Regions from separate parts of the Kitasatospora sp. NPDC058048 genome, predicted to be linked through region 1. Evidence: riboswitches for the same ligand, from Rfam matches in the RefSeq annotation. Region 1 holds a riboswitch; each other region holds the start of a gene.
The links. Region 1 has a riboswitch for cobalamin ahead of ACFVVA_RS37665 (FecCD family ABC transporter permease). Riboswitches for the same ligand answer to the same signal wherever they lie in the genome.

Region 1 (7,676 bases):
GCATGGGGAAAGCCTACGGGTCGGTACGGACCGACCGGCGGCTACCCTGCTGGAGTGACCGCAGAAACCTCCGCACCCGCACCCACGGCCGGCGCCGGCCGCCCGGCCTCCCTGACCCTGGGCGCCGCCATCACGGCCCTGGAGGGCATCGCGCTGGCCGTCGTCGGCGTCCTGGACATGGTGGCCGCCCTGTCCGGCCAGTCCAAGCAGCTGGCCCTCAACGAGTTCGGCGGAGCGGTCATCGTGCTGCTCGGCGTGCTGCCGGTGCTGGCCGCCCTCGCACTGCTCAAGGAGCGCCGCTGGGGCCGCAGCCCGGCGGTGCTGACCAACTCGATCTGCCTGCCGGTCGCCTACTACATGTTCGAGAGCGGCGGCACGGCGATCGCGTTCGGCGTGCTGATCGGCGTGCTCGGCCTGGTGGGCATCGGTTGCCTGCTGAACCCGAAGTCGACGGCGGCCCTGTACGCCCCCTCCGAAAAGTAGGGCGTACAGGGCCGGGGCAGGGGATCGGACGGCCGCCGAGCCGGAGCTGAGCGGCCGTCAGTCCTACTCCTCCACCAGGAGCTTCTCCCGCAGCTGGGCCAGGGTCCGGGCGAGCAGCCGGGACACGTGCATCTGGGAGATCCCCACCTCGGCGGCGATCTGCGACTGGGTCATGTTCCGGAAGAACCGCAGCACCAGGATCTTCTGCTCCCGGGGCGGCAGTTGGGCCAGTAGCGGCTTGAGCGACTCGCGGTACTCGACGCCCTCCAGCGCCTCGTCGGTCGCGCCCAGGGTGTCCGCCACGGCCGGCGACTCGTCGTCGCTGTCCGGCACGTCCAGCGAGAGCGTGGAGTACGCGTTGGCGGACTCCAGGCCCTCCAGGACGTCCTCCTCCGAGATCCCCAGGTGCTCGGCCAGCTCGTGCACCGTGGGGGAGCGGCCGTGCCGCTGGGAGAGCTCGCTGGTCGCCGTGGTGAGCGACAGCCGCAGCTCCTGGAGACGGCGCGGGACCCGCACCGCCCAGCCCTTGTCGCGGAAGTGCCGCTTGATCTCCCCGACGATGGTCGGCGTCGCGTAGGTGGAGAACTCGACCCCGCGCTCGTGGTCGAAGCGGTCCACGGACTTGATCAGGCCGATGGTGGCGACCTGGGTCAGGTCGTCCAGCGGCTCGCCCCGGTTGCGGAAGCGCCGGGCCAGGTGCTCGACCAGCGGGATGTGCATCCGCACCAGCTGGTTGCGCAGCTCGACCCGCTCCGGGGAGCCCTCGGGCAGTGCGGACAGCCGGACGAACAGCGCGCGGGCGGCCTCCCGGTCCGGGGCGCCGGTGCGGTGCGAGCCCTGGGCGGGCACGGCGCTGTGCGGCTCGGCCTCGACCGCCGGGTCCGTCTCGCCCGCCGGGTCCGGCGGGGGCACGGAGGCAGGCGTCGGCTCGGACGTCGGCTCGGTGGGGTGGCTCATCCGCTGGGCGTCCTTCGGGTGCGCTTCGTCGTTGGCGGCGAGGCCGGGAACGCTCGCCTGGGTCGGTACGGCGGGTCCCGCCGTCGCGAGGCCGGTACGGTCCAGATCACTCACGGCCATTCCCCCGTTCCGTTCCGGGAGCACCGGGGCCGGTGGCCCCGGAATCGTCTCGTTGGTCGTACCGCGTGGGTGGCGGTACCGGGAGCCGTCCGTCGGAACCCCGGTCGGGGGAGCGGCGGACGGCCCTTGCGCGGGTGGTGCTCGGTGCTGCTCGGTCGTGCGGTTCGGTCCGGCGCCCGGCTAGTGGACGGGGGACCCGCCGCGCTTCTTGTTCAGGCTGATCGACACGGTCTTGTCCGCGCCGACCGAGGAGTCGACCTCGCCGGCCAGGGCGGAGAGCACCGTCCAGGCGAAGGTGTCCCGCTCGGGGGCCTTGCCGTCGGTGGTCGGGGCCGAGACGGTGACCTTCAACGAGTCGCCGACCAGCCGGAACTCGCAGGACAGTACGGACCCGGGCACCGCCTGCTGGAGCAGGATGGCGCAGGCCTCGTCGACCGCGATCCGCAGATCCTCGATCTCGTCGAGCGTGAAGTCCAGCCGGGCCGCCAACCCGGCCGTCGCTGTTCGCAGGACGGAGAGGTAGGCCCCCGCTGCGGGCAGCCGGACCTCCACGAAGTCCTGAACACCGAGATCGCCGTCGATCTGGGACACCCTTGCCTCCTGGGTGGCGCGCTGTGCTTTCTTGGTACCCCGCTTGTTACCGCTTGCTACCCCCGTTGGGGGCCCGGCGTCACGCATCCACCATCGCTCTGCCTTCCGCACCCCGGTTCGGGAGTTACTCATGGTAAGGCATTGCGACGCAGGGTGGCAGACCCTTTCGCCGGTCTCCGGACGGCCGTTCAGCGCCGCCCGGCTTCGGCCAGGGCCTCGCCGGTGAGCCGGTAGACCGTCCACTCGTCCATCGGCACCGCGCCGATCGCCTTGTAGAAGTCGATCGAGGGCTGGTTCCAGTCCAGGACCGACCACTCGACCCGGGAGTAGCCGCGCTCGACGGCGATCCGGGCGAGCTCCAGCAGCAGCGCCTTGCCGTGGCCGCCGCCGCGTGCCTGCGGACGGACGTACAGGTCCTCCAGGTAGATCCCGTGGGTGCCGCGCCAGGTCGAGAAGTTGCGGAACCACACCGCGAAGCCGACCGGCTCGCCGGTGGCGTCGTCCTCGGCGATCAGCCCGAACAGGGCCGGGTTCTCGCCGAACAGGGCGTCGTGCAGCTGCTCCTCGGTGGCCTTCGCCTCGTGCAGGGCCTGCTCGTAGTCCGCGAGTTCGCGGATCATGGCATGGATGACGGGGACGTCGGTGGCGACGGCGGTGCGGATCATGCCTGTGAGCCTACTGCTCGGGACCCGTCTCGTCCCAGGCCTGGACGGAGGTCTGGTCGACGATCCGGCCGTCCCGCAGCACGGCCATCGAGGACATCAGCACCCGGACGCCGTCGGGGTACCGGCAGGACTCCAGGAATGCGGCGTGGTCGCCCTGGACCACCACCTGTTCCAGCTTGTGGGTCATCTCGCGGCCGTAGACGTCGTCCAGCATGGCGCCGATCTCCTCCCGGCCGTGCATCACCAGGGGGTGGCTGGGCTGGGTCCTGCGATCGACCATGCGCAGTTCGGCGTCCTGCGCGTAGAGCGCGAGGAGGGTCTCGGCGTCGCAGCGCTCGATGCCCTCGCGCAGGGCGCGGGTGTCGAAGGCGCCGGGGGCCGCCATCGTGGTCATGATCTCGCTCCTCCGGTCGGGTTCCGTCGGCTCGTACCTTGAGCGTACGCCCGCGGCCACCGCCCCGGAGGAGCGGACCGGGGCCGTCAGCGGGCCGGCACGGTGCGCAGGTACTCGGCCAGCGCGCCGATCGCGGCCGGGTTGCGCGGGCTCTCCACCAGGTCGACGTAGTCCATGACGAAGATCCGGTCGTTCCTGACCGCGGAGACGTTGGCCAGCGGCGGGAAGGACTTCAGGAACTTCCGCTTCTCCTCGGCCCCGGGCGTCGCGTAGTCGTTGATCACGATCACCTCCGGGTCGCGCTGCACCACGCCCTCCCAGCCGGCCGTGACCCAGGTGTCGGCAAGGTCGCCCATGATGTTGCTCCCGCCGGCCTTGGCGATGATCTCGTTGGCGGCGGCGAACTTCCCGGCGGTGTACGGCTTGTCCTGCCCGCTGTCGTACAGGAAGACGGACGGGCGGCGCTCGGGCTGCGGGACGGCGGCGATCTGCGCCTTGAAGTCCGCGATCAGTTTGTCGGAGCGGTCCTTGACGTCGAAGATCTCGCCGAGGTTGGCCAGGTCGGTGTAGAGGGCCTCCAGCGGGTCCATCACGCCGCGCTCGGTGCCCTTGCCGCTGCGGCAGGACTCGCTGAGCACGTACGAGTCGACGCCGAGCGCCTTGAACGCCTGCGGGGTGACGCCGGAGCCCTCGTCGAAGCCGTAGTGCCAGCCGGCGAGGACCAGGTCGGCCCGGGCGTCCAGGGCGATCTCCTTGGTGAGCACCTTCTTGGAGAGCCAGGTGGTCTGCTGGTAGCCGTCCTTCCAGGCCACCTTGTCGATCCGGCCCTTGTCGTCGGGCATCACGTAGCCGGCCATCCGGTCGGCGAGGCCGAGGGAGAGCATCAGCTCGGTGATGTTGACGTCGTTGGTCACCACCCGGGCGGGCTTCTGCGCGAAGGTGAGCTTCTGCCCGCAGTTGTCCACCGTCACCGGGTAGTGGGCGGAGGCGGTGGCGGCCTCCTTCGGGGCGATCTCGGCGCCGCAGGCGGTGAGTCCGAGGACGAGCAGGGCGGCGGTGGCAACGGCCTTGGTGCGCAAGGTGGTTCCTCTGGGCAGACGGGACGGGTCAGGAGGAGGCGGGGGCGAGCCGGTCGAACAGCAGCTGGAGGGCGCCGGTCTCCGGGTGCCGCACCGGGGTGGCGCGGACGCCGAACACCTCGGCCAGCAGGGCGGGGCGGAGCACCTCGTGGGGCGGGCCGGAGGCGACGATCCGCCCGGCCCGCAGCACGTAGACCAGGTCGCAGTGGCCGGCCGCCAGGTTGAGGTCGTGCAGCGCGGTGAGCACCGTCGGGCCGGCCTCGCGGGCGAGCGCCAGCACCTCCAACTGGTGGGCGATGTCGAGGTGGTTGGTGGGTTCGTCCAGCACCAGCAGGCGCGGTTCCTGGACCAGCGCGCGGGCGAACAGCACCCGCTGCTTCTCGCCCCCGGACAGGCTCAGGAAGCCGCGCTCGGCGAGGTGCCCGGCCCGGACCTTGCGCAGTGCCCCGGCGCAGCGCTCCGCGTCCCCGTCGGCCGGGGAGCCGAAGCCGCGGCGGTGCGGCAGCCGGCCCATGGCGACCACCTCGGCGACGGTGAAGTCGAACTCGGCGGAGTGCTCCTGGGTCAGCGCGGCCACCCGGCGGGCCGTGTCGCGGGCGCTCAGGGCGTGCAGGTCGTCGCCGGCCAGCCGGACCACGCCGCCGGCCGGTTTCAGCACCCGGTAGACGCAGCGCAGCAGGGTCGACTTGCCGCTGCCGTTCGGGCCGACCAGCCCGACCACCTGCCCGGCGGCGGCCGCCAGGTTCACCTCGTGGACCAGCCGGGTGCCGGCCAGCTCCACCGAGACGGCGTCGACGGCGAGGTCCTGGGCCCGCGCCGGGGTGGGCGCGGCCGGGTCGGTCGGGTCGGCCGGGCCGGTCGCCGTGGTCACGTCGGTCACCGGGTTCCTCCGAGGGCCTGGCCGCGGCGGCGCATCATCAGCAGGAAGGCGGGCACGCCGAGCACCGCGGTGAACACCCCGACGGGCAGTTCGGCGGGTGCCAGCAGGGTGCGCGAGGCGATGTCCACCCAGACCAGCAGCAGTGCCCCGGCGAGCGGCGCGATCACCAGCACCCGGCGGTGCCCGGCGCCGACCAGCATCCGCGCCAGGTGCGGCATCAGCAGCCCGACGAAGCCGATCGCCCCGCTGACCGCGACCACGGTGCCGGTGACGGCGGCCGTCACCACGAACAGCTCGCGGCGCAGCCGGTCCGGGTCCACGCCGAGCGAGGCGGAGGTCTCGTCGCCCATGGCGAGCGCGTCCAGCCGCCCGGCGGCGCAGGCCAGGTACGCGAGCCCGGCCACCACCGTGACGGCGGCGATCGGCACCTTGCCCCAGGTGGCGCCGCCGAGGCTGCCGAGCAGCCACATCATGGCGCCCCGGGCGGCCTCGCCGCGGTCGGCGGCGAAGACCATCAGGGTGGTGGCGGCGGAGAAGCCGTAGGACAGGGCGGTGCCGGTGAGCACCAGGCGCAGCGGGGTGAGTCCGTACGCGGTGCGGGCGGCGAGGTAGACGAGCGTCATGGCGGCCAGCGCGGAGCCGAAGGCGGAGGCGGAGATCGCCCACACCCCGAGCGAGGCGAAGGCGCCGAAGAGCAGGACGGCGTTGGCGCCGACGGCCGCGCCGGAGGAGATGCCGAGCACGAAGGGGTCGGCCAGCGCGTTGCGCACCAGGGCCTGGACGGCGACCCCGCAGGCGGCGAGTCCGGCGCCGACGACGGCGGCCAGCACGGTGCGCGGCAGCCGGATCTCCCAGACGATCGCGTACGCGGCCGCCTCGCCCGCGTCCAGCCGTCCGCCCGTCAGCCCGGCGCCCAGCAGCCGCAGCACCCGGGGCAGGCCGAGTCCGGAGGAGCCGAGGGCGACCCCGCAGAGCAGCGACAGCAGCAGGGCGGCGACGAGGCCGGCGGCGAGCGGGACGACGGGTATTCGACGGGTGGGCGGGCCGACTGCACGGTCCACGACTGCACGGTCCACGGGTGCGCCTTGCCTCGGGCCGCGGGTGCGCCGGGGCGGGCGCCGGCCGAAGGCGTGCCGCGGCGCCGTTCCCCTCGCAGTCCGCGGCGAGTTGTCGGGAGTTCAGCGGCCGGGGGCGATCGGGCTGGCGCGGGCCGTACGGGCTGGTACGGGCCGTGCTCACCGTTGCGGGTCAGCGCCGGATTCACACCGGACTTCCCCCTCGGACGCCCTGGCAGCATAACAGCCACTCAGGGCAGGCAACCCTTACCGGCCCTGGGTGGGGCCGGGAACGCGCGACCGCCCCCGTCCGGCGGTGCGGACGGGGGCGGTCGGGTGGCGACGCGTCAGGCTCAGGCCTGCTTGGTCTCCCAGAAGATCTTGTCGACCTCGGCGATCAGGTCCAGCAGGGCCTGGCCGGTGGCCGGGTCGGTGGACGCCTTGGCGGCCGAGGCGGCCTTCAGGGTGTCGTTGATCAGCTGGTGCAGCTGCGGGTACTTCTCGAAGTGCGGGGCCTTGAAGTAGTCGCTCCACAGCACCGAGATGTGGTGCTTGACGGCCTCGGCGCGCTGCTCCTTGATGATGATGGCGCGGGCGCGGAAGTGCGGGTCCTCGTTGGCCTGGTACTTCTCCTGGGTGGCCTTGACCGACTCGGCCTCCAGCTTGGCCTGAGCCGGGTCGTACACGCCGCAGGGCAGGTCGCAGTGGGCGTGGGCGGTGGCGCGAGGTGCAAACAGACGAGAGAACATGGGAGTCCTTCCTTAGATCGTCTTCCCGCGCCCGAGATTACCCTTCCGGCCTCGCCGTTTCGCGATCGGGCGGCGGGCCTAGGGCAAAAGACGGACCAGGAACCGGGGTAATCCGGACATCGGACCGGTGACGGTCCGTACGGCAGACTGGGGGCGGGCGGAGCAGGAGGAGGAGTCGTGGCGCGGAGCACGCGACCGCAGGGCGCCGGGGCCGGGGGGCCGGACCGGGGCGGCGCGCTGCCGTTCGGACTGGTCGACGTGGCGGGGCCGTCGATGGTCCCGACCCTGCGCGAGGGCGACCAGCTGCTGGTCCGCTACGGCGCGCCGATCCGGCCGGGCGCGGTGGTGGTCTTCCGGCACCCCTTCCAGCAGGACCTGCTGGTGGTGAAGCGGGTCGCCGAGCGCCGGGCCACGGGCTGGTGGCTGCTCTCCGACAACCGCCCGGTGGACAGCGACAGCCGCAGCTACGGCGCCGTGCCGGACGAGCTGGTGCTCGGCCGGGTGCTGCTGCGGCTGCGCCCGAGCCCGGTCTGGCTGGCGCCGGGGCGCCGGCTGGAGCGGCTGCTGCTCACCCCGCGGCTGGCCCGGGTGCCGGGCCTCGCCCGCCGGCTCGGTGCCTGGGTGGAGGACGTTTAGGGCGCGTCGCCCCGGGCCGCCGCCTCCGCCTCCTGGCGCTTGCGGGCGCGGTAGGCGGCCACGTTGG
Region 2 (7,676 bases), on a different contig from region 1:
TGACCCGGCCGCGCAGGGTGCCGCCGGTGAAGTGCGGCACGAGGCCGTTGACGGCGCCGAGCAGGGTCGACTTGCCGGCGCCGGTGCGGCCGACCACCAGGCAGAGCTCGCCCTCCGGGATGTGCAGGTCGACGTCGCGCAGGACGGGCGTGGTCTCGCCGTCGTACACCACGCCGACCCGGTCGAATCGGATCACGTGCTCACCTCGGAGGTCGTGCGGTCGGTGCGGGTGCTGCTGGTTCCGCCGGTCCTGCCGGGAACACCAGCGGCTACCGGCGTCCGGCCGGGCGGCGGTGAGACGATCCCGGCCGCGCCCGCCACAAGCAGGGCGAGCACCGGGACGAGCGGCAGCGTCGGCCAGGTCAGCGGGTACAGGGAAGGGTTGAGGTCGGTGGCGTCGTAGCCGACGGTGGCGAACAGCAGCACGGCGGCGGTCACCCCGCAGCCGGCCACGCCCCACTCGGCGGCCCGCCAGCGGTCCGGCCGGTAGGTGGTGCGCCGGACGCGCCGCCCGCCGAGCAGCAGGCCGGCCACGCAGAGCACGGCACCCGCGAGGAAGGCGGGCAGACCGAGCGCGGCCGGGGCCGTTCCGTCCAGCAGCCCGTACACCCCGGCACACAGGCCGCACATGCCGAGCAGCATCAGCGCGCCGGTGAGCCGGCGGGAGCGGCGCGAGGCGGTGCCGGAACGCCCGTAGCCGCGCGAGTCCATCGCGGCCGCGAGGCTGAGCGAACGCTCCAGCGCGTCCTCCAGGACCGGCACCACGATGCTGCGCAGGGCGCGCACGCCCTTGCGCTGCCCCGCGCGCAACCGCCGTGCCCGGGCGACGCGTTGGACGCTCTGCACCAGCTGGGGCGCGACACTGAGCGACACCGTCACCGCGACGCCCAGCTCGTACAGCGCACCGGGCAGGACCCGCAGGGCCCGCTTGGGGTTCGCGAGGGTGTTGGCGGCGCCGATGCAGCAGATCAGGCAGGCCAGCCGCAGCCCGTCGAAGGCCGCGGAGAGCGTGGCCTCCAGCGAGACCGGGCCGCCGATCCGGATGCCCGCGTACCAGTCGGGGGTGGGAATGTGCGGCAGGGAGAAGAGCAGGTGGTCGTGCGGGGTGATCCCGGTGGCGAAGACGCACCGGAAGACCACCCGGATCGCCACCACCGTCAGGGCCAGCCACAGGTAGTAGGTGAATCCGCGCGCCCACGGGGCGTCGCTGCGGCGGGCGGTGACCACGTAGCCGAGCACGGCGAGGACGAGCAGGAGCAGCAGCGGGTTGGTGGTGCGGCTGGCCGCCGTCGCCAGGGCGAGTGCCCAGGCCCACCAGGCCAGCGGGTGGAGGTTGCGCGGGATGCGCCGGCCCCCCGTGACCCGCCCGGGGGCGGTGGGTGGGGTGACGGGCGGCGTGACAGCGTGCTTGTCAAGCGTGGTCAACCGGATCACTCGGCCTGTCGCCGGCGGCGGCGCGCCGTGATCACGGTCACCACGCCCAGGACCACGACGAGGACGGAGCCCACCACCGCGGGGAGCATCGAGCCGGAGTCGTGCGGAGCGTCGGCGACGGGGTTGGCGTCCACCACCCCGCCGGGTACGGCGGGGGTGGGCGTCGGCGCGGCCGCGGCGGGCTGCTCCGTCGGCTGGTCGCTCGGGGTGTCGGTCGGCGCTGCGGTGGGTGTATCGACCGGTACCGGTGTCGCGGGTACCGGCGTCGGCTCGGGCGCGCCCGGCGGGGTGATGCCGTCCTCGGGGGTGACGGCGGTGCCGGGGGGCGTGCCGGGCGCGGGCGGACGGGCGCCGCCCGCCGGGGGCTTGGTGGGAGCCGGGGCCCGTCCGGTCCCGGAGCCACCGGTCGTGCCGGTGGCTCCGCCGGAGCCGCTGCCGGAACCATTGCCGCCGGTCGTCCCGGCACCACCACTTGTCGACCCGCTGCCGGAACCGCCCGAGGCACCGCCGGTGCCGCCCGCAGTGCCCTGGCCCGGGTCGGCCGGCTGCCCACCGGGGCTGGAGTTGTGCGCCCGGACACTGTCGGGCGAGAAGGTCGGACGCCCCTCGGTGCCCTCGATGTCGGTGCCGCCGAAGATCCACAGGTCGACGCTGCCGGGCTTCGGCTGGTAGCTCATCGCGCCCAACTGGCTGTACGACCAGGTGTTCTGGCCCGGGTCGGCGTGCCAGTACGACCAGTACGCGGTGGCCGGGGGCGTCAGGACGCACTTCTCCTGGTCGGGGGTCGGGTACTGCTTGCCGCCCTGGAAGCCGCTGTAGCCGATGCGGCAGATGAAGGCCGGGCCGTCGTGCCCGGTGCCGGTGGTCTTCCAGCCTCCCTGGTTCAGCAGGGCGTACCCGGTGGTCGGCGTGGTGCCGCAGGAGCGCAGCAGCGGTCCGCCCCACGTGCCGAAGTCCACGGCGAGCACGACGCCGGAGGTGGTGGTGCACTGGTCCATCGGCAACGGCGCCGCGGACGCCGGGGCGGTGCCCACGGCGACGCCGCCGAACGCGACAGCCAGGGTCGTGGCCGCTGCGCCCAGCAGCCGGCCGAAGCGCCGGATCACCGGTGACGCCCCGGGCCGGAGGCGGTACGACGGCGGGCGGCCAGGACGGCCGCAGCGCCGAGCACGGTCAGCAGACCGGCGGCCCCCGTCAGTGCGAGTGCTTCGCTCCCCGTGGCCGCGAGGCCGCCGGTACCGGACCGCCCGGCACCGGCGGAGGCGCCACCGCCGACCGGGCCACCGGCGAGCGGGTCACCGACGGGCGGGGCGTCGGACGGACGGGTGGTCGAGCCGTCACCGGGATTGGACGCGACGGAGGTGGGGGACGTCGTCGCCGTCTGCGTGCCGGTGCCCGTCGGGGTCGGCGTACCGGTCGCGGTCGCGGTGCCCGTGGGAGTGCCGGTCGGCGTCCCGGTGGGAGTCGGCGTCGGCGTGCCTCCGAGGTTGCGGGACAGCGTGCCGAAGGGGATTCCGGTGGCACCGCCCAGCACCTGCGTGGACGCCCGGACGTCCGAGCCCTGCTGTCCCCCGGAGGCGACGTTGAACCCGCCGTCGCCGTTCTGCTGCCCGGCGAGGAAGTCGAGCGCCCTGGCGATCTGCCCGCCGTAGGCGGCCTTGCGCAGCGTCATGCCCTGGACGGCCAGCGCGGCCGAGTTGGTCGAGTCGCCGGCCGCGCCGGGGAAGCCGCCGTCGGGCAGCTGCCGCGAGGCGAGCCAGCCGAGCCCCTTGTCGACCGCCTGGGCGGCCTCGTCCCCGGGGACGAGGGCGAAGGCCATGACGGCCATCGCCGTGCTGTCCACGTCGGCATCGCCGGTGGCGGGGATCAGGCTCGGCCAGGAGCCGTCCGGGTGCTGGAGGCCTCTCAGGTAGGCGATCGCAGGGGCGGCGTTGGCGGCGTCCCCGGCCCGGAGCTGGGCCATGACGGCGAGCGCCTGGGAGAACACCGAGGTCGCGTAGACGTAGTTGCCCGGGGCGGCGCAGCCGGTGTTCGCGTCGGCCTTGGTGCACACCATCGCGGCGAGGGCGGCGATCAGGTCGTGACCGCCGAAGGCGCGCGGGTCGCGGCCGACCACCTCGGCGAGCAGCGCCTCCTTGCCGATCGACCCACCGCCGGCGTACTCGGTACCGATGGCCGTCCAGTCGTTGACGGTGCGCTCGCTCGCGTCCTTGCCCTGCTGGTCCAGGAAGTCGACGATCCGGCGCAGCGCCGCGTCATCGGTGCCGGTCGCGGCGAGGGCGTAGGCCCCGTCGATGGTCAGGCCGAAGTCGGCGAAGGCCGGGAAGCCCTCGTAGTAGTGGCCGTCGATCAGCCGGGCCGGGTCGGTGAGGTAGGCGCTGCCCTTGGCCGCGTCCGGCTTTCGCCCGGCAGGCGTGGTCGGGGGCGTGGTGGCCGGCGTGGTGGTCGGCGGAATGGTGGCGCCGTCCGGGTTGTGCCGGACGCTGGTGAGGTCGGTGCCCGTCAGGGCCAGGATCGCCTGTTCGGTGGCTGCGGCGTCCGGGTCGGTGGTCGACGCGTCCGGGCCGAAGCCGCCGTCCTTGTTCTGGCGGGCGGCGAGCCAGGCGGTGGCTGCGGCCCGGCAGGCGCCCTGGCCGCTGGCCTGGAAGGCCTGGGCGGCGCTCGCGGTGCTGGTGGTGTCGCCGGGGGCGCCGACGTAGGGCAGGAGGGAGCCGTCCGGCTGCTGGCTCGCCGCCAGCTGGTCGGCGGCCTTCCTCGCCGCCGCCTCGTACCCGGGGGCGGTCCGCAGGGCGAGGACGGCGACGGCGGTGGTGAGCGGGTCCGACTCGCAGTGCTCACCCGCGACGATCATCGAGCCGGCCATGCCGCCGTCGGCGCACTGGAGGGCGGTGAAGCGGGCGAGCGCCGGCGCGGGCGGGGTGACGCCGGCGCGCTGGAGCGCGATGACGCCGAGGGACTGGACCCAGGGCGAGGCCGCGCCGAGGAAGTCCCCGGCAGCGGTGCAGTTGCCGTTCTCCCCGGCTGCGGTGCAGACGTGGTCGGTGAGCGCGGCGATCAGGTCCCGCCCGCCGAAGGTGCGCGGGTCGCGGCCGGTGCTCTCGGCGACGAGGGCCAGCAGCGCAGCGGCCCGCGTGTCGGGCGTGCCGGTGGGGCCGGCGGGGTGGAGGAACGCGTCGGTGTGGTCGGCGAGGAAGCCGACGACCTTCCGCAGCGCCGGGTCCTGCGTGCCCGCGGCGGCGAGCGCGATGGCGGTGAGAGCGGTCCGGGGGTAGTCCGGCCCCGGGGCGGCCCAGTTCTCCATGTGGTCGCCGCCGACCAGTTGTCCGGCCAGCCAGGCCGCGGCCGGGTCGCCGGTGGCACTGGGACCGGTCGGGCTCGCGGACGGCGAAGGGGTCGCGGAGGGCGAAGGGGTCACGGAGGGCGAGGCACCGCCGTTCCTGGCCCGCACCGAGTCCGGGGTGAAGCTCGGCGCCCCGCTGGTGCCCCCGATGTCGGTGCCGCCGTACACCCAGGCCTCGACCTCGCCGGGCTTGGGCTGCTGCGTGCCGGCGCCGAACCGGCTGTAGGACCAGGTCTGTTGGCCGGGTGCGGCGATCCAGTACGACCAGTACGCGGTGGCCTGCGGGGTGTTGACGCACGGCTCCTCGGCCGGAGTCGGGTACTGGGCACCGCCGTTGAAGGTCCCGGTGCCGAGTCGGCAGATGAAGGCGGGCCCGTCGTGCTCGGTTCCGGTCGTGGTGAATCCCGCGTTGTGAAGCAGGTTCATGCCCGTCGTGGGGTGGGCGTCACAGCCCCGGACGACCCCGCCGCCCCAGTGGCTGAAGTCGACGGCGACGATCGCGCCCGTCGTCGCCGTGCACTGCTCGATCGGATCGGCTGCCGCGGAGCCGGGGTGGCCCAGCAGGACGGTTCCTCCCGCGGCCACCGCGACGGCCGTGGTGACCAGAAGCGAGCCCAGTTCTCTGCTTCTGTGACGCGTAGGACTGCTGCTGACCCTCACCGGCGACTCCCCGATCGGTCGTCGGGGTCCCACGACGCAGCCGACGGCTCTCCCCGGTACGGGGGGCCGTCGCGACCGCGTCGTAGTCCACGACGACGCATGCACTCATGAACAAGGCCCCGGCGCAGGCATTCCGGCTCACCGGCCCTTGCGGGCGGGTCTACGGTTGCGGGTCAGCGCCGGAATCGGACCGGCTTCCCCTGACTGCCGAGGATTAAAAAGCGGTTCATCACACCATGTGCTCGGAGTCGTCGTCAACGAGTCGTCATGTCGCTTTCGCCACCTCGTAGATCCGTTCACGGGTGCGGTAACGTCCGCGGTGGCCGAGCGGGGGAATCCGGTGCGAATCCGGAGCTGACGCGCAGCGGTGTGGGGCGGTGGTTGCACCGGCCCCGAGCCCGAATGCCCGCGCGGTCGTGCAGCACCAGCACCAGCCAGCCCACGCGATCCGGGCGGCCGCCGCCCCGTACCGCCGCGCTCCTGGAACGAGTGCGCTGGGTCCCGGGGCAGGACCGGCGCGCCCGTCACCCCAAGGAGCCCGTTCCGTGTCCGTTCCCGCGCACTCGCGCTTCGTCTCCTCACGTCTCGCTTCCGCGGCGACCGTCTCGATGGCCGCCGGCGCCCTCCTGATGTCGGCCGTCCCTGCGCACGCCACCGCCTCGCCGAGCCAGATAGCCACCTCCAGGAGCACCGGCGTCACGTACCTCAAGTCCCTCCAGGCCGCCGACGGCAGCTACGTCACCGGCGGCGGGCTCTCCAACGAGTGGGCCTTCGGCGCGCTCGCCGCCGCCGGCACCGCCGCGGCCGATGTCACCCCTGGCGGTGACACGAGCAAGAACGCGCGCCTGGTCTACCGCAACCAGCTCGCCGCGAACAGCTGGCCGAGCGCCTCGCCGGTCGTCACCGACTACGAGCGCGGCATCCTCAACTCCTACGCGGCCGGCATCGACCCCGCGCGGATCGGCCCGGCCCGCAACCTCGTGGCCGACCTCGCCGCCTACTGGCAGACCGCCGAACCCGGCTACTACGGCCCGTCCGCGAACTTCAACGGGACCGTCTTCGGCCTGCTCGCCCTCGGCGGCGCCAAGACCCGGAGCGGCGGCCAACGCGTCCCGCAGGCCCTGCTGAACGCCTCGGTCGCGGCCGTGCGCGCCAACCAGCACAACGACGGCGGCTGGAACTACAGCAAGGCCGCCGGCGACCCGACGGCTCTCGCCCAGGGCAGCGACATCGACATGACCGGTGCCGCCATGGCCTCCCTGTGTGCCGGCGGCGTCCCGAACACCGACGCCGCGGTCGTGGCCGCGAAGAACTTCCTCAAGGGCAAGCTCGCCTCCTCCGGCGCCTTCAACGCCATGTTCGGCGTCAACACCGACTCCAACGGCTGGGCCGTGTCCGGCCTCAACGCCTGCGGCATCAACCCCCAGGGCACCGACTTCACCAGCGGTACCGGCAAGACCCCGCTCGACTTCCTCATCGCCCAGCAGTTCAAGCCCGGCGGCGGCTTCAAGTACCTGCCCACCGACACCTCCCCGTCCCCCTACGCCTCCGTCGACGGCCTGCGCGCCGTCGCCGGCGCCGGGTTCACCGCCACCCCGCCGACACCGACCACCTCGGGCGAGCCCGTCTGGGCCGCCACCGGCGACTTCACCGCGGGTACGGCCGCGAAGCTCGCCCTGGTCGTCGACGACGGCACCAGCAACCTCAAGGTCTGCGCCGTCACCCTCACCCCCACCGGCACCACCACGACCCTCGGCGACGTCCTTGACGCGGCGGGCACCGCCACTCCGAGCGGCTGCGTCACCTCCGTCACCCCGTCCACCGGCGGCGGCACCGTCACCGCGCTCAACGGCACCGCGAACAGCGGCTCCTCCACCTGGAAGGTCAGTCTCGACGGCACCGCCTCCACCGCCGCCACCCGGGCCACCACCGTCCACCTCGGCGACACCGTCTCGCTGCGCTACGGCAGCTGATCCACCGACAGGACGAAGCTGCGGCGGCAGTCCTGCATCGGCCGTGCGTGTTCGGGTGCGGGCCCCCGGGCCCGGCGCGCGCGGTCCGTCTCGGCCCCCGCGCGAACGGCCGCGTGGACCGCGCGCGCCACCCGTGCGCCCCACAGCGAGCGCGGGCCGCCGAACGGCTCCGGCTCGTCGCCCGCCCCGGTGCGCCGCACCGCGACGCACACCGCGTCGGAGGGCGTTCCGGAGCAGTCGTAGCCGGCGTCCAACAGGGCCTGGACCTT
Region 3 (7,676 bases), on a different contig from region 1:
GTGGCCGGTGCGACGCCCGCACCGCGGGCCGCGAGCCGCCGGCGGTGCAGTCGGAGTTACGGCGGGCGCGACCCTTTTGACTCATCGGTGGCTCCTGGCTTCGGGGGTTGACGGTCCGCGGCACGCTCGCCGCTGACCGTCTTCCTCCCCATCCGCGCGCGCCGCACACGTACGGCGTGTCACAGGAATGTAACCACCGGTAATGCGGGGCCGCCGGGTCAGGGGCGGGGCGCCCGGGCCAGCTGGCGGGACTGCGCGACCAGGCGGCCGGACTCGTCCCAGACCTCCGCGTCCTCCTCGAAGTAGCCGCCGGCCAGGTTGCGGGTCGCGTGGGTGACCCGCAGCCAGCCGGGCACGGGCCTGGCGCGCAGGTGGACGGTCAGCTCGATGGTGGGCGCCCAGCCCGGCATGCCGAGGTCGAAGGTGACCGGCGGCAGCGCGTCGGCGACCAGCAGGAGCAGCAGCGGGTCGGGCTCGCGGCCGTCGGCGAGCCGGAACCAGCCCTGGATCCGCCCGTTGCCGGAGGGCTGCCCGAGCGCCCAGCCGATGGTGGCCGGGTCCAGCCGCAGGTCGAACCGCTCCAGCAGGGCGGCCTGGGCGATCAGCTCCTTGGGCGCGTGCTCGACGCCGATGCACTGGTCCGGCGGCGGCAGCTGCGGCGGCCGCGCGCTGGTGCGCACCTCGCCGTCGGCGGTGGCGAGGTCGCCGTGGCTGGCCACCACCCGCAGCCGCTCGACGCCGTCCTGGCTGAGCGAGGCGGTGCCGGTGGACAGGCCGCGGCCGGTGCGCAGCACCTCGGTGCGGACGGTGGCCGGGCCGGGGGTGGAGGCGGACAGGTAGTAACCACTGATCGACACCGGGTCCGGGTGGGTGCCGTGCTCCAGCGACAGCGCGTGTCCGGCCACCGCGAGCAGCAGTCCGCCGTTCACCCCGCCGCCGATCTGCCAGCCGGCGCCGAGCTCGGCGTCGTAGCGGCCGGCCTCCTCGGGGTGCCTGGTCAGGGCGATGCCCTGGTCGAACTCGCTGCGGATCGCGGTGGTCATCTGGGGGGACCTGCCCTTCACGCGTGGTTCCGGACGTCAAGTTACTGACAAGTAGGTCCCCACCCTACGCCGACCGGGTGAAACGCGGAACGGCCGCCGGACACCTGTTCGGGTCCGACGGCCGTCCGCGAGGTCCACCCGCCTACCGGCGGATGCTCGGCTTCAGCTCGAGGAAGCGGGCGAGCATGCCGTTGACGAAGGCCGGGGAGTCGTCCGTGGAGAACTCCTTGGCGATCTCGACGGCCTCGTCCAGGACGACGGCGTCCGGGACGCCGTCCTCCCAGATCAGCTCGTAGGCACCGAGCCGCAGGACGTTGCGGTCCACGATCGGCATCCGGTCGAGCGACCAGCCGACGGAGTACTGCTCGATCAGGTCGTCGATGCGACGAGCGTGCTGGACGTACCCCTCGATGAGCTCCATGGTGTACTCACCGACCTGCGGGGTGCCCTCGTCGGGCCTGGGCTCGCGGGCGCGGGCCACCCAGTCGGCGAGGACCTGCTGCGGGTCGACCCCGCGGTGGTCGGCCTCGAAGAGGATCTGGAAGGCCCTGGTGCGGGCCTTGCTGCGTGCGGCCGACACGGACTTACTTCACCCGGCCGAGGTAGCTGCCGTCGCGGGTGTCGACCTTGACCTTCTCACCCTTGGTGACGAAGAGCGGCACCTGGATCTCGGCGCCGGTCTCCAGGGTGGCCGGCTTGGTGCCACCGGTGGAGCGGTCGCCCTGGACGCCCGGCTCGGTCTCGGCGATGGTCAGCTCGACCGCGGCCGGGAGCTCGATGTAGAGGACCGAGCCCTCGTTCTGCGCGACGAGGGCCTCGAAGCCCTCCAGCAGGTACTTGGCGGCGTCGCCGACGACCGACGGCTCGATGGTCAGCTGGTCGTAGGTGTCCATGTCCATGAACACGAAGTTCTCGCCGTCCTTGTACGAGAACTGCATGCCGCGCTTGTCGACGTTGGCGGTCTCGACCTTGGTGCCCGCGTTGAAGGTCTTGTCGACGACCTTGCCGGTCAGGACCTCCTTGAGCTTGGTACGCACGAAGGCCGGGCCCTTGCCGGGCTTGACGTGCTGGAACTCGACGACGGACCAGAGCTTGCCGCCCTCCAGCTTGAGGACCATGCCGTTCTTGAGATCGTTCGTGGAAGCCACGGGCGCACTAACTCCTGTATAGCTGTCAAGGAACCAAGGGATTGCGTCCTGCCTCCCACGGCCCCGGGGGGCCGCGGTCACAGGGCGAGGAGCTCCTTGGTGGTGATGGTGAGCAGCTCGGGCCCGCCCTCTTCGAGGGGGCGCACGACGAGCGTGTCCTCGATCCGGACGCCGCCCCTGCCCGGGAGGTGGACCCCCGGACCGACGGTGACCGGCACGCGGCTGTCCAGTTTACCCATGTCCGACGGACCGAGGCGCGGCGCCTCCCGGATCTCCAGCCCGACGCCGTGGCCCACCGGGTGCGGGGAGGCCTCGGTGTGGCCGGCCGCCTCCAGGACCTGCCGGGCGGCCCGGTCGGGCACGCACTGCTCCACGCCCGGTCCGAGCGCCTCCCGCCCGGCCCGCTGGGCCCGGAAGACCAGCCGGTGCAGCTCCACCTGCCAGGGCGCGGGGGCCGCGCCGATCACGAAGGTGCGGGCGGTGGAGACGCCGTAGCCGCGGTACTGGGCGCCCATCACGACGGTCAGAAAGTCCCCCTCCTCCACCCGGCGGTCGGTGGGCTGGTGGGCGGCCTGGCCGGAGTGGCTGCCGGTGCCGACCGAGACCGGGAAGGCGGCCCGGTCGGCGCCGTGGTCGATCATCCGGCGCTCCAGCTCCATCGCCAGGTGCCGCTCGGTGCGGCCGACCAGGATCGACTCCAGCAGCTCGCCCAGCGCCTGGTCGGCGATCTCGGCGGCGATCCGCAGGTCGGCGATCTCGTGCTCGTCCTTGACCACCCGCAGCCGCTCGACCGTCTGGCCGAGGTCCACCAGCCGGGCCCCTTCGCTCAGGCCGCCCACCGCCCGGTGCCGGGTGACGGTCAGGTCGTGCTCCTCCACCGCCAGTCCCGACACCCCGGACCGCGCGGCGACGGCCGCGACGGCCAGCGCGGAGTCCGCCCCGGCCGCCACCGGGAGCCGGGTGACGTCCGGGGCGATCAGGTGCTCCCCGGTGTCGTCCGGCGGCAGGTCGTCCGGCAGCGCGAGCAGCGCCCGCTCCCTGGTCAGCAGCAGGCTCGCCCCGCAGGGCGCGCAGCCCGTCAGGTACCGCACGTTCGCCGCGCGGGTGATCAGCGCCGCATCGGCCCCGGCCGCACTGCAGTGCTCCCTCACCCGCTCCCGCCGCCCCGCGTACGCATCCGCCATGCGTCGAGCCTACGAACCCCCGGCCCGAAGCGCCCGCCGAGCACCCCCGGCAGAACCCCCAATACCCCTTGCACGCCCCCCTGCGCGACCGCGGCACCGTCCCCTCGGACCCGCGCCCCGCCCCCCACGCAGCGTGCCGCCCACCGCCCACCGCCCACGCAGCGTGCCGCCGAGGGGCCCCGCACCCCCCGGCGGCCCCTCGGACCCCGACCGGTCGCTACGCTCCGTCACGAATATGTCACTGCCGGTCCTGTGCGAGTACGACCCGGTCGCCCGGCCGGCACGTCGACTTCCGCGAGGAGCGCCGACCCGGGGCGCACCCGGCCCCCGGAACGCGAACGGCGCCTCCCCGCCGCGGGGAGGCGCCGTTCCGGCGTGCGCGGGCAGGCCGCTGCTCGCGGCCGGGTGGCTCAGGAGCCCTCGGGCGTCCAGCGCTTCTCGACCCCGGCGAGCTTCCAGTACCCGATCGCGATCGCCCAGACGACCACGAACAGCCCGGCGATGGCGTAGCCGACGTTGTCCAGCGAGATGTCGGCGATGAAGCCGGTGACCGGGTCGGTCAGATCGAGCTTCTCGTGCAGCACCCCGACCAGCTCGATGGTGCCGATGACGAAGGCCACCGCGATCGACAGACCGGTGATGGTCAGGTTGTAGTACACCTTCCGTACCGGGTTGGCGAAGGCCCACTGGTACGCGAAGTTCATGAACGTCCCGTCCAGGGTGTCGAACAGGCTCATCCCGGCCGCGAACAGCAGCGGCAGGCAGACGATCGCGTACCAGGGCAGCCCGGAGGCGGCGCCCGAGCCGGCCATCACCATCAGGGTGACCTCGGTCGCGGTGTCGAAGCCCAGCCCCAGCACCATGCCCACCGGGAACATCTGCCCGGGCCGGGTGATCGAACGGGTCGCCCGGTTCAGCACCCGGGCCATGAAGCCGCGCGAGTCGAGGTGCGCCTCCAGCTCCTTCTCGTCGAACTTTCCGGCCCGCATCGAGCGGAACACCCTGAGGATGCCGAGCAGCGCCGCCAGGTTGAGCGCGCCGATCAGGTAGAGGAACACGCCGGAGGTGGTCGTCCCGATCACGCCGAGCCACTTGTGGGTGGTCGACTCGTCGTCCATCAGGGTGTTCGCCAGCTGCGCGCCGCCCGCCACCAGGGCAGCCATCACCACCACCATCGAGGAGTGCCCGAGGGCGAACCAGAAGCCCACCGAGACCGGGCGCTTGCCGTCCGCCATCAGCTTGCGGGTGGTGTTGTCGATCACCGCGATGTGGTCGGCGTCGAAGGCGTGCCGCATCCCGAGGGTGTACGCGGTGATACCCAGGCCCACCCCGAAGACCTGGGTACCGACCGCGTACTTCTCGGGTGCGACCAGGAAGATCAGCGTGCCGAAGGCCACCACGTGCATGGCCACGATCACCGCCATCAGCCCGGCGGTACGGACGGTGTCCTCGCGCCGCCACTGGAAGCTGGGCAGCGCGGACGGGGCCGGTTCGGCCCCGGCGGCAACGGTTTCGGGCAGGGTCATCTGCGGATCACGCTCCAGCACCTCGTGGAAAACCTCGTGAGATGCCGTGGCCGGTCTCCTGGCTGACGGGACGCCCGTACCCGCCTTCCCAAGCGCGCGAGGCGCCCAGTGGCTCCATGGGTACGGACGACGTTCCTCCGCGGACGGAGGAACGACCCGATCACAGTGGCGAGGGCCGCTCCGGGCTGGGACCCCTGAGGGTCCGTCACCGGTCTTCCCGAGCACCACGGCGGGGAACACCGTAGGGGCCACGCCCCGACCCGTGCAAGGTTGCGCACCTGCGCAGGTGTCCAGGATCACAGACCGCCGCCTGCGAGAATGTCCGCATGCATCTCGTACCGGCCGACCGCGCGGGCCACCGCACCATCGACGGGCACCGGGTCTGCGAGGCCATCGCCGCGATCGGCGACCCGGCCCACGTCCGGTCCTGGGCCGAGCGGTTCTCCCTGCTCGCCGACCCCGGCCGGCTCGCCCTGCTGCTCGCCCTCCACCGGGCCGGGCCGCTCGCCGTCACCGACCTCGCGGTCGCCACCGGCATGCGCGACCCCGCCGTCTCCCAGGCCCTGCGGCTGCTCCGCACGGCCGGCGTGGTCACCGGCGACCGGGACGGACGCGTGGTGCGCTACCAGCTCGTGGACGAGGCCATGCGCCCCCTCCTCGACGAGTGCGCCGCCGGCGAACACCACGAGCCCACCGCGGCCACGGGCTGACCCACTGGCCCGGCCCCGGAACCGCGCCGCGGCCGGAGCGGATGAGTACGATCATGACGTGCCGTCCCGCCCCCACGCCTGGCCCGCCGACCGGTGGAACACCCGACCGGTCGGGGCCCGCGTGCTGGCGGTCGCCCGCACCCTCACCTCGGCCACCCGGGTCCTGGACGTCCTGACCCTGCTGAACCCGGACGGCATCGAGCGGTACTTCACCGTCAACCCCGGCTCCGCCTTCGCCGACCGCGCCCTGGACGAGTACCTGCACGGCCTGCCCGGCTTCACCGTGCTGGACTGGGAGGACGCCGTCAGCCGCCGCTTCGACCTGGCCGTCGCCTGCGCCGTCCACTCCTCCATGCACCGGCTGGACGCCCGCCTCGTCGTCCTCCCGCACGGCGTCGGCTACAACCGGCTGGTCACCGAGTCCACCGGCGACACGGTCACCGCCGCCGGCCTGTCCCGCAACGAACTCACCCACCGCGGACGGGTGTTCGTGGACGTCCTCGGCCTCTCCCACCCCGAGCAGCTGGACCGGCTGCGGGTCTCCTGCCCCGAGGCGCTGGACGTCGCCCGGGTGGTCGGCGACCCCTGCTTCGACCGGATGCTCGGCAGCCGGCGCTCCCGCGACGGCTACCGCGCCGCGCTCGGTGCCACCGGCGGCCGACGGCTCGTCGTCGTCAGCTCCACCTGGAGCGAGCACTCCTTGTTCGGCCGCCGCCCGGACCTCCCCCGGCGGCTGGTCCGCCGGCTCCCCGCCGACGAGTACACGGTGGCCGTCGTCCTGCACCCCAACGTGTGGAGCCGCCACGACCCCGAGGCGCTGCTCGACGACGCCCGCCGGATGGGCCTGCGCCTGATCCCGCCCCACCAGGGCTGGCAGGCCGCGCTCGTCGCCGCCGACTGCGTGATCGGCGACCACGGCTCGGTCACCGTCTACGGCGCCGCCCTGAACCACCGCACCCTGCTCGTCGCCACCGGCGCCGCCGAACTCGACCCCCGCTCCCCCGGCTACGCCTTCGGCCAGGCAGCGCCCGTCCTCGACCCGGACGGGGACCTCGCCGCCCAGGTCGAACAGGCCCTCGCCCGGGACCCGGCCGACCTGAGCGCGATCACCGACCGCTCGCTCGCCCACCGCGGCGAATCCGCCCGGCTGCTGCGCCCGCTGCTGCACTCCTTCCTGGCCGGGCTGGACGAGCCCGGGGACGAACCGGCCCTGCCGCCCTACCCCAGGCCGGCCCCGTGCCCCGGCACCGTCGACCGGCCCACCGCGTACGACGTCGAGGGCCGGAGCGAGGGCACCGAGGTCGGCCTGCGGCGCTACCCCTTCGACCCGCACGAGCACGCCCCGCGCGGCTTCCACGCCCTCACCGACGAGCACCCGGGCGACGCCCTGCGCTACACCGCCGAGGTCCTGGCCCGCACCGAGGTGCACGCCGAACTCCCCGCCGCCCGCTGGCTCGCCGACTCCGCCGCCGAACTCCCCGGCCTCGCCGTCGCGGTGGCCGCCCTCGGCCCGGCCCGCCACCTGCTCCGACTGCGCACCGGCCTGCTGCTGGAGGCCCGCGCCGAACCGGACTGGACCTGCCCCGACCCCGCCGTCGACCCGCTGCTGCTCGGCTCCGCCGTGGCCTGCTGGCTCGCCGACGGCGGCGACCCGGCCGGCCTCCCCCGGCACGGCCTCACCGTCCGCACCGGCGAGCACCGCACCCGGGTGTCCTTCCGCACCGGCCCCTGAGAAGGGCGCTACTCCGGCAGCTCCCGCAGCCGCGCCCGGCTGCGCTCCGCGAGCTCCGCGTCGTCCAGTTCCTCGGCGAGGGCGAGCAGCAGGGTGTGGGCCTGCGCCTCCTTCGCGTACTGGCCGCGCTCCTCGGCCCGCCGGGCGCAGTCGCCCGCGTGGGCGGCGGCGAGCTCCGGCTGCCCGAGCGCCCGGTGGGCCCGGGCGCGGACCAGCGGCAGCTTCATCAGCATGTCGTCGTCCCGTGTCCGCTCGGCCTGCGCGGTGGCCTCGGCCAGCCGGGCCAGCGCCTCCTGCGCGCGGCCGTCGGCCATCAGCGCCTGCGCCAGGTTG
Region 4 (7,676 bases), on a different contig from region 1:
GGAGGCCAGCTCCCCGCGCCCGGAGGCCCCGTCGAACAGGCCCATGACCCCCTCGACCACCGCGACGTCCGCCCCCGCCGCGCCGTGCAGGAACAGCGGTGCGATCCGCTCCGGCCCGCACAGGAAGGCGTCCAGGTTGCGGCCCGGGCGACCGGCGGCGAGCGCGTGGTAGCCCGGGTCGATGTAGTCGGGGCCGACCTTGTGCGGCGACACCGCCAGCCCGCGCGCGGCGAGCGCCGCGATCAGGCCGGTGGCGACGGTGGTCTTGCCGGCGCCCGAGGAGGGCGCGGCGACGACGAGGCGGGGGACGGTGCTCAACGGCCTACCACTCGATACCGCGCTGGCCCTTGCGGCCGGCGTCCATGGGGTGCTTGACCTTGGTCATCTCGGTGACCAGGTCGGCGAATCCGGTCAGCGCCTCGGGCGCGTACCGGCCGGTGATGACGACGTGCTGGCTGCCCGGACGGTCCTTGAGCACGGCCACCACCTCGTCCGGGTCGACCCACCCCCAGTGCATCGGGTAGGTGAACTCGTCCAGCACGTAGAAGCGGTAGGTCTCGGCCGCGAGGTCCCGCTTGACCTGCTCCCAGCCCTCCTTGGCCGCCTCCTCGCTGGACATCTCCTGCTCGGCGGAGCGCTGGATCCAGGACCAGCCGGAGCCCATCTTGTGCCAGTCGACGGTGCCGCCCTCGCCGGAGGCGCCGAGCACGCGAAGCGCGTTCTCCTCGCCGACCTTCCACTTGGCGGACTTCACGAACTGGAACACCCCGACCGGCCAGCCCTGGTTCCAGGCCCGCAGCGCCATGCCGAACGCGGCCGTGGACTTGCCCTTGCCGGGGCCGGTGTGCACGGCGGTGATCGGCAGTGTGCGGCGCTGACGGGTCGTCAGGCCGTCGTCGGGAACGCTCTCGGGGACACCCTTGGGCATGTCGGCTCAGGCCGCCTTTCGCATCGCGGTGGTTGCACGGTTCGCAGAACGGTTGTCGGACCGGCTCTCGCGGACGAGCGAGGCCACGCCCTCGGCGCGCAACTCGTCCAGGCCGACGGCGGTGCCGCCGAGCAGCCCGGCCAGGGTGCGGGCCAGGCCCAGGCGGACCGGGCCGGACTCGCAGTCCAGCACCACGCTTGCCGTGCCCTGCGCCGCGAACAGCGCGGCCGCGCGGTGCGAGCGGGCGAGCGCGTCCCGCCCGCCGGTGGCCCGGCCGTCGGTCACCACGACCAGCAGCGGGCGCCGGCTCGGGTCGCGCAGCCGCTCGACCCGCAGCACCTCGTGCGCGCGCAGCAGGCCGGCGGCCAGCGGGGTCCGCCCGCCGGTGGGCAGCGACTCCAGCCGGGCCGCGCCGACCTCCACCGAGGAGGTGGGCGGCAGCGCCAGCTCGGCACCCGCGCCCCGGAAGGTGATCATGCCGATCTTGTCGCGGCGCTGGTAGGCGTCCATCAGCAGCGACAGCACCGCGCCCTTGACGGTGGTCATCCGCTGCCGGGCGGCCATCGACCCGGAGGCGTCCACCACGAACAGCACCAGGTTGGACTCCCGCCCCTGGCGCACCTGTTCGCGGAAGTCGTCCTTGTGCACCACCAGCGCCCGCCCGCTGCGCCCGCGCGCCGCCTGGTGCGGCGCGGCGGCCTGGAGGGTCGCGGTCAGGTGCAGCCGGCCGAGTGCGCCCTGCGGGCGGCGGGCGCGGATGGTGTGCCCGCCGGTGGTCTCGGCGGGGGAGCGGCGGCCCTGGGCGCCGTGCCCGGTGCCCTTGACGGTGAACAGCTGCGTCCGGTACGGGTCCCCGGCCGCGACCGGAGCCGACTCCCGTGCGGGGGAGGGGTGTTGGGCGGGTACGGGCTGCTGCGCGGGCGCCTCGGGGCCCTCGGGGGAGGGTGCCTCGGGGGCCGACGGCTCGGGAGCGGACCCCTCGGGGCCGCCGTCGGACGGCTCGGGCGCGCCGCCGCCGTCGGGGCCGCCCCCGTCCGGGCCGCCCTCCGGCCCGTCGCCGTCGCCGTCGCCGTCCGGTCCGTCGCCGTCCGGGCCGGATCCGTCGCCCTCGGGCTCCGGCTCCTCCTGCTGCGCGTGCTCCTCCAGCGTCCGCTCCAGCTGCTCCTCGTCCAGCCCCGGCGCGTCGAAGGGGTTGCGGCGGCGCCGGTGCGGCAGCGCCAGCTGCGCCGCCTTGCGGACGTCCTCCTCCTGCACCTCGGTGCGCCCGTCCCAGGCCGCCAGTGCGACGGCCGTGCGGGCCATCACGATGTCAGCGCGCAGCCCGTCCACCTCGAACGCGGCGCACACGGCGGTGATCTGACGCAGCGCCACATCGGTCAGCTCGACCTTGGGCAGCAACTCCCGCGCCGCGACGATGCGTTCGGCGAGAGCCCGCTCCTCCTCGGCGAACCGCTCGGCGAAGCCGGCCGGGTCCGCGTCGTAGGCGAGCCGGCGGCGGACCACCTCGGCACGCTCGGCCGGATCCCGGGTGGCGGCGATCTCGACGGTCAGGCCGAACCGGTCGAGCAGCTGCGGCCGCAGCTCGCCCTCCTCCGGGTTCATCGTGCCCACCAGCAGGAACCGGGCCGCATGGCGCACCGAAACGCCCTCGCGCTCGACGTAGGAGCGGCCCATCGCGGCGGCGTCCAGCAGCAGGTCCACCACGTGGTCCTGGAGCAGGTTCACCTCGTCGATGTAGAGCACGCCGCGGTGCGCCCTGGCGAGCAGCCCGGGCTCGTACGCCTTGACGCCCTCGGCCAGCGCCCGCTCCAGGTCGAGCGAGCCGACGATCCGGTCCTCGGCCACGCCGACCGGCAACTCGACCAGCTGGGCCGGCCGTTCGGAAGCGGGCGGGGAGACGTGCGGCCCGTCCGGGCACTGCGGGTCGGGCGCGGCCGGGTCGCAGGCGAAGCGGCAGTCGTCCACGGTGGCGATGGACGGCAGCAGGCCGGCCAGCGCGCGCACCATGGTCGACTTCGCGGTGCCCTTCTCGCCGCGCACCAGCACGCCGCCCACGGCCGGGGAGACCGCGTTCAGCAGCAGCCCGAGCCGCAGGTCGGCCATGCCGACGATCGCGGTGAACGGATAGCGGACGTCACTCATGCCGTACCCCACTCCTGTCGTGCCCGGTCCCGCGGCACTGTCCGGTCCTGTGATCCTGCCCGGCTCGGTGATCCTGCCCGGTTGCGTGACCCTGCCTGGTCCCGTGATCCTGCTCGGCTCTGCTGCCGTACCCGGCACTGCCGCCGTACCCGGCTCATGCGTCACTCCCAGGGGCCCCGGGCGGGACGAACGGCAGCGATCCGGCCGCCGGCACCCCGCCCTCGATCAGCTTCCACAGCGCGTCGGTGTCGGCGTGCTCCTCGATCAGGTCGCCCAGCCGGTCCAGCCGGGCCTCGCGTGCCGCGGCGAAGGAGGTGTCCGGGGCCGGGACGAACGCCCGGCCCGACAGCGCGGCGACCTCGCGCAGGAGTTCGCGGCGGAACCCGTCGTTCTCCAGCGCGCCGTGCCAGGTCGTGCCCCAGACCGGGCCCACCCGGCAGCCGTCCAGACTCCGTCCCCGGCCGTCGGAGACGAACGTGTCCCCGCCCTCGACGGTGACCACCCCGTGGTGGATCTCGTAGCCCTCCACCCGCTGCCCGAACGCCTCGCCGACCGGCCTCGCCAGCACCTTCTCGGCGCCGAACCGCACCTGCGTCGGCAGCAGGCCGAGGCCCTCGACGGCCCCCGCCTTCGACTCGACCTCGTCCACGATCGAGCGCGCCAGCATCTGGTAGCCGCCGCAGACCCCGAGGACCGGCAGCCCGGCCGCCGCCCGCGCCCGCAGCGCCGGCTCCAGACCGCGCTCGCGCAGCCAGGCGAGGTCGGCGACGGTGGCCCGGGTCCCGGGCAGCACCACCAGGTCGGCGTCGGCCAGCTCCTCCGGGCGGGTCGCCCAGCGCACCAGCACGCCCGGCTCCTGCGCGAGCGCGTCCATGTCGGTGAAGTTGGACAGCCGCGGGAAGCGCACCACGGCCACCCGCAGCACGTCCGCGCCGTACGGCCCGGGCCCGTCCGCCCGGTCCACCACCGTCGACAGGTCCAGCGAGTCCTCGGCGTCCAGCCAGAGCCCGGGCAGCATCGGCAGCGTGCCCAGCACCGGACGGCCGGTCAGCCCGTGCAGCATCTCCAGCCCGGGCGCGAGCAGCCGCGCGTCACCGCGGAACTTGTTGACGAACCAGCCGGCCACGTGCCGCTGGTCCTCCGCCGACAGCAGCGCCAGCGTCCCGTACATCGCCGCGAAGACCCCGCCGCGGTCGATGTCCCCGACCACCACCACCGGCAGGGCGGCGGCCGTCGCCAGGCCCATGTTGGCGATGTCGCGGTCGCGCAGGTTGATCTCGGCGGGCGAGCCCGCGCCCTCGCAGACCACCACGTCGTAGCGGCCGCGCAGGTCCGCCAGGCACTCCAGGGCACGCTCCAGCAGGACGGGCTTGCGCTCGCGGTAGTCCAGCGCGCCCACCTCCGCCACCGGCCTGCCGAGCAGCACCACCTGGCTGCGGCCGTCCGCGCCCGGCTTGAGCAGCACCGGGTTCATCGCCGCCTCCGGCTCCACCCGGGCGGCCTGCGCCTGCATCGCCTGGGCGCGGCCGATCTCGGCACCGTCGGCGGTGACGAAGGAGTTGAGCGACATGTTCTGCGCCTTGAACGGCGCGACCCGCACGCCCTGGCGGACGAGCCAACGGCAGATCCCGGCCGTCACCACGCTCTTGCCCGCGTCCGAGGTCGTCCCCGCGACCAGCAGCGCCTTGCTCATGCCCGTCCCCTCTTCCTCAGCAGCATCCGCAGCAGGACGTGCCCCGCGACCGTCGTACCCAGCGCCAGTGCGCCCACCCGCCGGGAGAGCGCACAGGCGCGCTCGATGTCGTCCACCGTCACCGGCCGCAGCTCCGCACCCAGCACGGGCCGGTGCTCCACCCGCTCGCCGTACCGCAGCGCCCCGCCCAGCCGTACGCCCACCGCGCCGGCGAACGCCGCCTCGGCCTGGCCCGCGTTCGGGCTCGGGTGCGCGGAGCCGTCGCGCCGCCAGACCCGCCAGGCCGTACGGGGCTCGGGCGCGGCGGCCACCGTCAGCAGCGCCGTCAGCCGGGCGCCCGGCCAGCCCGCCAGGTCGTCCAGCCGGGCCGAGGCCCAGCCGAACCGGGCGTAGCGCGGCGAGCGGTGACCCACCATCGCGTCCAGGGTGTTCACGGCGCGGAAGGCCAGCAGGCCGGGCGTGCCGGCCAGGGCGCCCCAGGTCAGCGCGTTCACCACGGCGTCGGCGGTGTTCTCGGCCACCGACTCGACCACCGCCCGGGCGATCTGCTGGCCGTCCAGCGCGCTCGGGTCCCGCCCGCACAGGTGCGGCAGCCGCTCCCGGGCGGCCGCGAGGTCGCCCGCGGCCAGCGAGCGGCCGATGGTGCGCGCCTCCCGGGTCAGCGAGGTGCCGCCGAGCACCGTCCAGGTCGCGGCCGCCGCCAGCACCGCCCGGCCCAGCGGACGCCGGCCCACCGTACGGTCCAGGGCGAGCGCGCCCGCCGCGACCGCGCCCACGCACAGCGCCGTGTAGCCGGCCCCCGCGCCGCGGTCGTCGCGCCACAGCCGACGCTCCAGGCGGGTCGCGGCGCTGCCGAAGACAGCCACCGGATGGCCCCGGCGGGGGTCGGCGAAGCGGGCGTCGGCGGCATGGCCCGCGACGGCGCCGAGCGCGAACGCGGCGGCGCGGGCCAGCGGGCGCGGCGAGGAGGAGGGCCCGAGCGGGGTCATCGGGGGCACGGCGGAGGGCAGCTCGGAGTCCGGTGGGGCGGGGCAGCCTGCATCGCGTGCGTGTCCTCACTCAGGGTCCGCGCCCTGGATCGACGTGACGGGGGCGAGAGTCTCCTGGCTTCCGGGTCGAACGCACCCCCGGAGCCTTCCAGCGGCCGTCGACGGCCGCCGTGGCGATGTTCCGAGCGTGCTCCCCGGTGACAGTGGCGGGACCGCGCCGGAATTCCACCGGCTTCCTCTCCATGCCTCCGTTTGGCCCCAGGATCCCATCACGGGCCCGAACCGGGAGTCAACCGAGGTCACGGAGGGGTTGGTCACACGCGGACGCCGCCGACGCGCCGGGGGATCGCCCGGCGCGGGGCCGCCCTCCACCGGGAACACCACGTCCCTCCCACCGGGAACACCACCTCCCCTCCCACCGGGGCACCGCCGGCTCCGCCGCCGCCCCGCCCCACCATCCTCATTGCCCGCTTCCGACACCTCCTCGGCGCCGCCGGGCCGCCGCCCGGGTGACCCGGACGGCCCAGCCCGGTGGCCGGGCGGACGGAGCGCCGGTGAACTGGTGCCCGAACACCGTCCGGTCCGTGAGCAACAGAGCGGGGAGCGAAATGCGTTGGGGAACCGCCGCCGTCGTGGCGGCCGCCGCGGTCGGGGCCGCCGTGCTGGTGATCGGCCGTCGGGCCTCCGAGCGGACGGTCCGTCCGGTGGCCGCCGTCCCGGAGTCCGGGCCGGTCCTGGTCCGCGGCCTCGCCCCCGGCCGGGTCACCTTCACCCGCGGCCCCGAGAGCCTGCGCCCCGGCCGCTGGGCGGTCGAGTGGGCGGACGGTGGGCACGCGGTCGTCGAGGAGGTCCTGCACAGCGACGAGCGGGGCGTCACCCGCCGGCTGCTTCGCGCCGACCGGGGCACGCTCACCCCCGGCACCGAGGTCCGCTTCACCCCCCGGGTCCTCCTCGGCGACCCCACCGAGGCACTCGGCCTCCCCTTCACCGACACCACCGCCGACGGCGAACTCGGCGCCCTTCCCGCCTGGCGGCTCGACGGCAAGCGCGGCACCTGGGTGATCCTGGTGCACGGCCCCGAGGCCGACCGCCAGCAGACCCTCCCGGTGCTCCCCGTCCTCGACCGGCTCGGCCTGCCCACCCTCGCCGTCACCTACCGCGGCGACCAGGGCGCCCCCGCCTCCCCGGACGGGCTCAGCCACTTCGGCGAGACCGAGTGGCGCGACATCGAGGCGGCGGTACGGCTGGCGCTCGACAGCGGCGCGGGCAAGGTGATCCTCTACGGCTGGTCCGTCGGCGCGACCACGGCCCTCCAGACCGCGGCCCGCACCGCCTGGCCGCACGCCGTCAGCGGCCTCATCCTCGACTCGCCGGTGCTCGACCTCCCGGTCTCCGCCCGCCGGGACGCCGCCCGGGCCGGCTTCCAGGGCGTCGCCGCCGAGCTCGGGGCGCTGGCCGCGGAGGGCCGCACCGGCGTCGACCTCGCCGACTTCGCCCGCATCGCCGAGGGCACCGACCTGCGGGTGCCCACCCTTCTCCTGCACAGCCCCGAGGACCGGATCGCGCCCTTCGGCACCGCCGAGAAGCTGGCCGCCGCCCGTCGCGACGTGGTGAGCCTCCAGGCCTTCCCCGGTGCCGACCACGCCACCCTCTGGAACACCGCTCCCGACCGGTACACCGAACTGCTCCGCCGCTGGCTCACGCCGCTGCTGTAGGGCGCCGCCGGCGGGTCCTGCCGGCACGTCTCCCGGACGTGCCGCGGCCGGTGCTCCGCTTCCGCCCCCGCGGATCGGAACGCGGCCCCACCGTCGAGGTCCGGGTCGACCCGTCGACCCGTCGACCCGTCGAGCCGATCCGTCCGATCCGTCCGATCCGTCCGATCCGATCCGTCCGATTCGTCCGGCGGGATCCGCGAGGCCCGCAA

Region 2: linked by a shared signal. The riboswitch ahead of ACFVVA_RS17230 (prenyltransferase/squalene oxidase repeat-containing protein) and the one ahead of ACFVVA_RS37665 (FecCD family ABC transporter permease) in region 1 are both predicted to bind cobalamin.
Region 3: linked by a shared signal. The riboswitch ahead of ACFVVA_RS22555 (HoxN/HupN/NixA family nickel/cobalt transporter) and the one ahead of ACFVVA_RS37665 (FecCD family ABC transporter permease) in region 1 are both predicted to bind cobalamin.
Region 4: linked by a shared signal. The riboswitch ahead of ACFVVA_RS04985 (cobalamin biosynthesis protein) and the one ahead of ACFVVA_RS37665 (FecCD family ABC transporter permease) in region 1 are both predicted to bind cobalamin.

Annotation. Positions count from the first base shown of each region.
Region 1 covers NZ_JBHVRT010000054.1:44,279-51,954, forward strand. Annotated here, with positions in the region: gene ACFVVA_RS37625 (diacylglycerol/lipid kinase family protein) at 1-4, opposite strand, end outside; gene ACFVVA_RS37630 (hypothetical protein) at 55-483, shown strand; gene ACFVVA_RS37635 (SigB/SigF/SigG family RNA polymerase sigma factor) at 547-1,560, opposite strand; gene ACFVVA_RS37640 (anti-sigma regulatory factor) at 1,741-2,151, opposite strand; gene ACFVVA_RS37645 (GNAT family N-acetyltransferase) at 2,340-2,816, opposite strand; gene ACFVVA_RS37650 (nuclear transport factor 2 family protein) at 2,827-3,210, opposite strand; gene ACFVVA_RS37655 (ABC transporter substrate-binding protein) at 3,297-4,289, opposite strand; gene ACFVVA_RS37660 (ABC transporter ATP-binding protein) at 4,318-5,070, opposite strand; gene ACFVVA_RS37665 (FecCD family ABC transporter permease) at 5,166-6,230, opposite strand; cobalamin riboswitch at 6,338-6,488, opposite strand; gene sodN (superoxide dismutase, Ni) at 6,578-6,973, opposite strand; gene sodX (nickel-type superoxide dismutase maturation protease) at 7,247-7,609, shown strand; gene ACFVVA_RS37680 (CGNR zinc finger domain-containing protein) at 7,606-7,676, opposite strand, start outside.
Region 2 covers NZ_JBHVRT010000014.1:148,392-156,067, reverse strand. Annotated here, with positions in the region: gene ACFVVA_RS17245 (ABC transporter ATP-binding protein) at 1-196, opposite strand, end outside; gene ACFVVA_RS17240 (CbiQ family ECF transporter T component) at 193-1,344, opposite strand; gene ACFVVA_RS17235 (hypothetical protein) at 1,431-2,540, opposite strand; gene ACFVVA_RS17230 (prenyltransferase/squalene oxidase repeat-containing protein) at 2,537-5,359, opposite strand; cobalamin riboswitch at 5,540-5,681, opposite strand; cobalamin riboswitch at 5,765-5,842, shown strand; gene ACFVVA_RS17225 (hypothetical protein) at 6,043-7,407, shown strand; gene ACFVVA_RS17220 (adenosylcobinamide amidohydrolase) at 7,395-7,676, opposite strand, start outside.
Region 3 covers NZ_JBHVRT010000021.1:62,685-70,360, reverse strand. Annotated here, with positions in the region: gene ACFVVA_RS22580 (hypothetical protein) at 1-85, opposite strand, end outside; gene ACFVVA_RS22575 (thioesterase family protein) at 219-1,043, opposite strand; gene nusB (transcription antitermination factor NusB) at 1,186-1,623, opposite strand; gene efp (elongation factor P) at 1,628-2,191, opposite strand; gene ACFVVA_RS22560 (M24 family metallopeptidase) at 2,269-3,375, opposite strand; gene ACFVVA_RS22555 (HoxN/HupN/NixA family nickel/cobalt transporter) at 3,786-4,901, opposite strand; cobalamin riboswitch at 4,932-5,145, opposite strand; gene ACFVVA_RS22550 (metalloregulator ArsR/SmtB family transcription factor) at 5,228-5,611, shown strand; gene ACFVVA_RS22545 (hypothetical protein) at 5,670-7,343, shown strand; gene ACFVVA_RS22540 (AAA family ATPase) at 7,352-7,676, opposite strand, start outside.
Region 4 covers NZ_JBHVRT010000003.1:265,583-273,258, forward strand. Annotated here, with positions in the region: gene ACFVVA_RS04965 (cobyrinate a,c-diamide synthase) at 1-318, opposite strand, end outside; gene cobO (cob(I)yrinic acid a,c-diamide adenosyltransferase) at 323-928, opposite strand; gene ACFVVA_RS04975 (putative cobaltochelatase) at 935-3,070, opposite strand; gene ACFVVA_RS04980 (cobyric acid synthase) at 3,225-4,763, opposite strand; gene ACFVVA_RS04985 (cobalamin biosynthesis protein) at 4,760-5,752, opposite strand; cobalamin riboswitch at 5,860-5,992, opposite strand; gene ACFVVA_RS04990 (alpha/beta hydrolase) at 6,361-7,467, shown strand.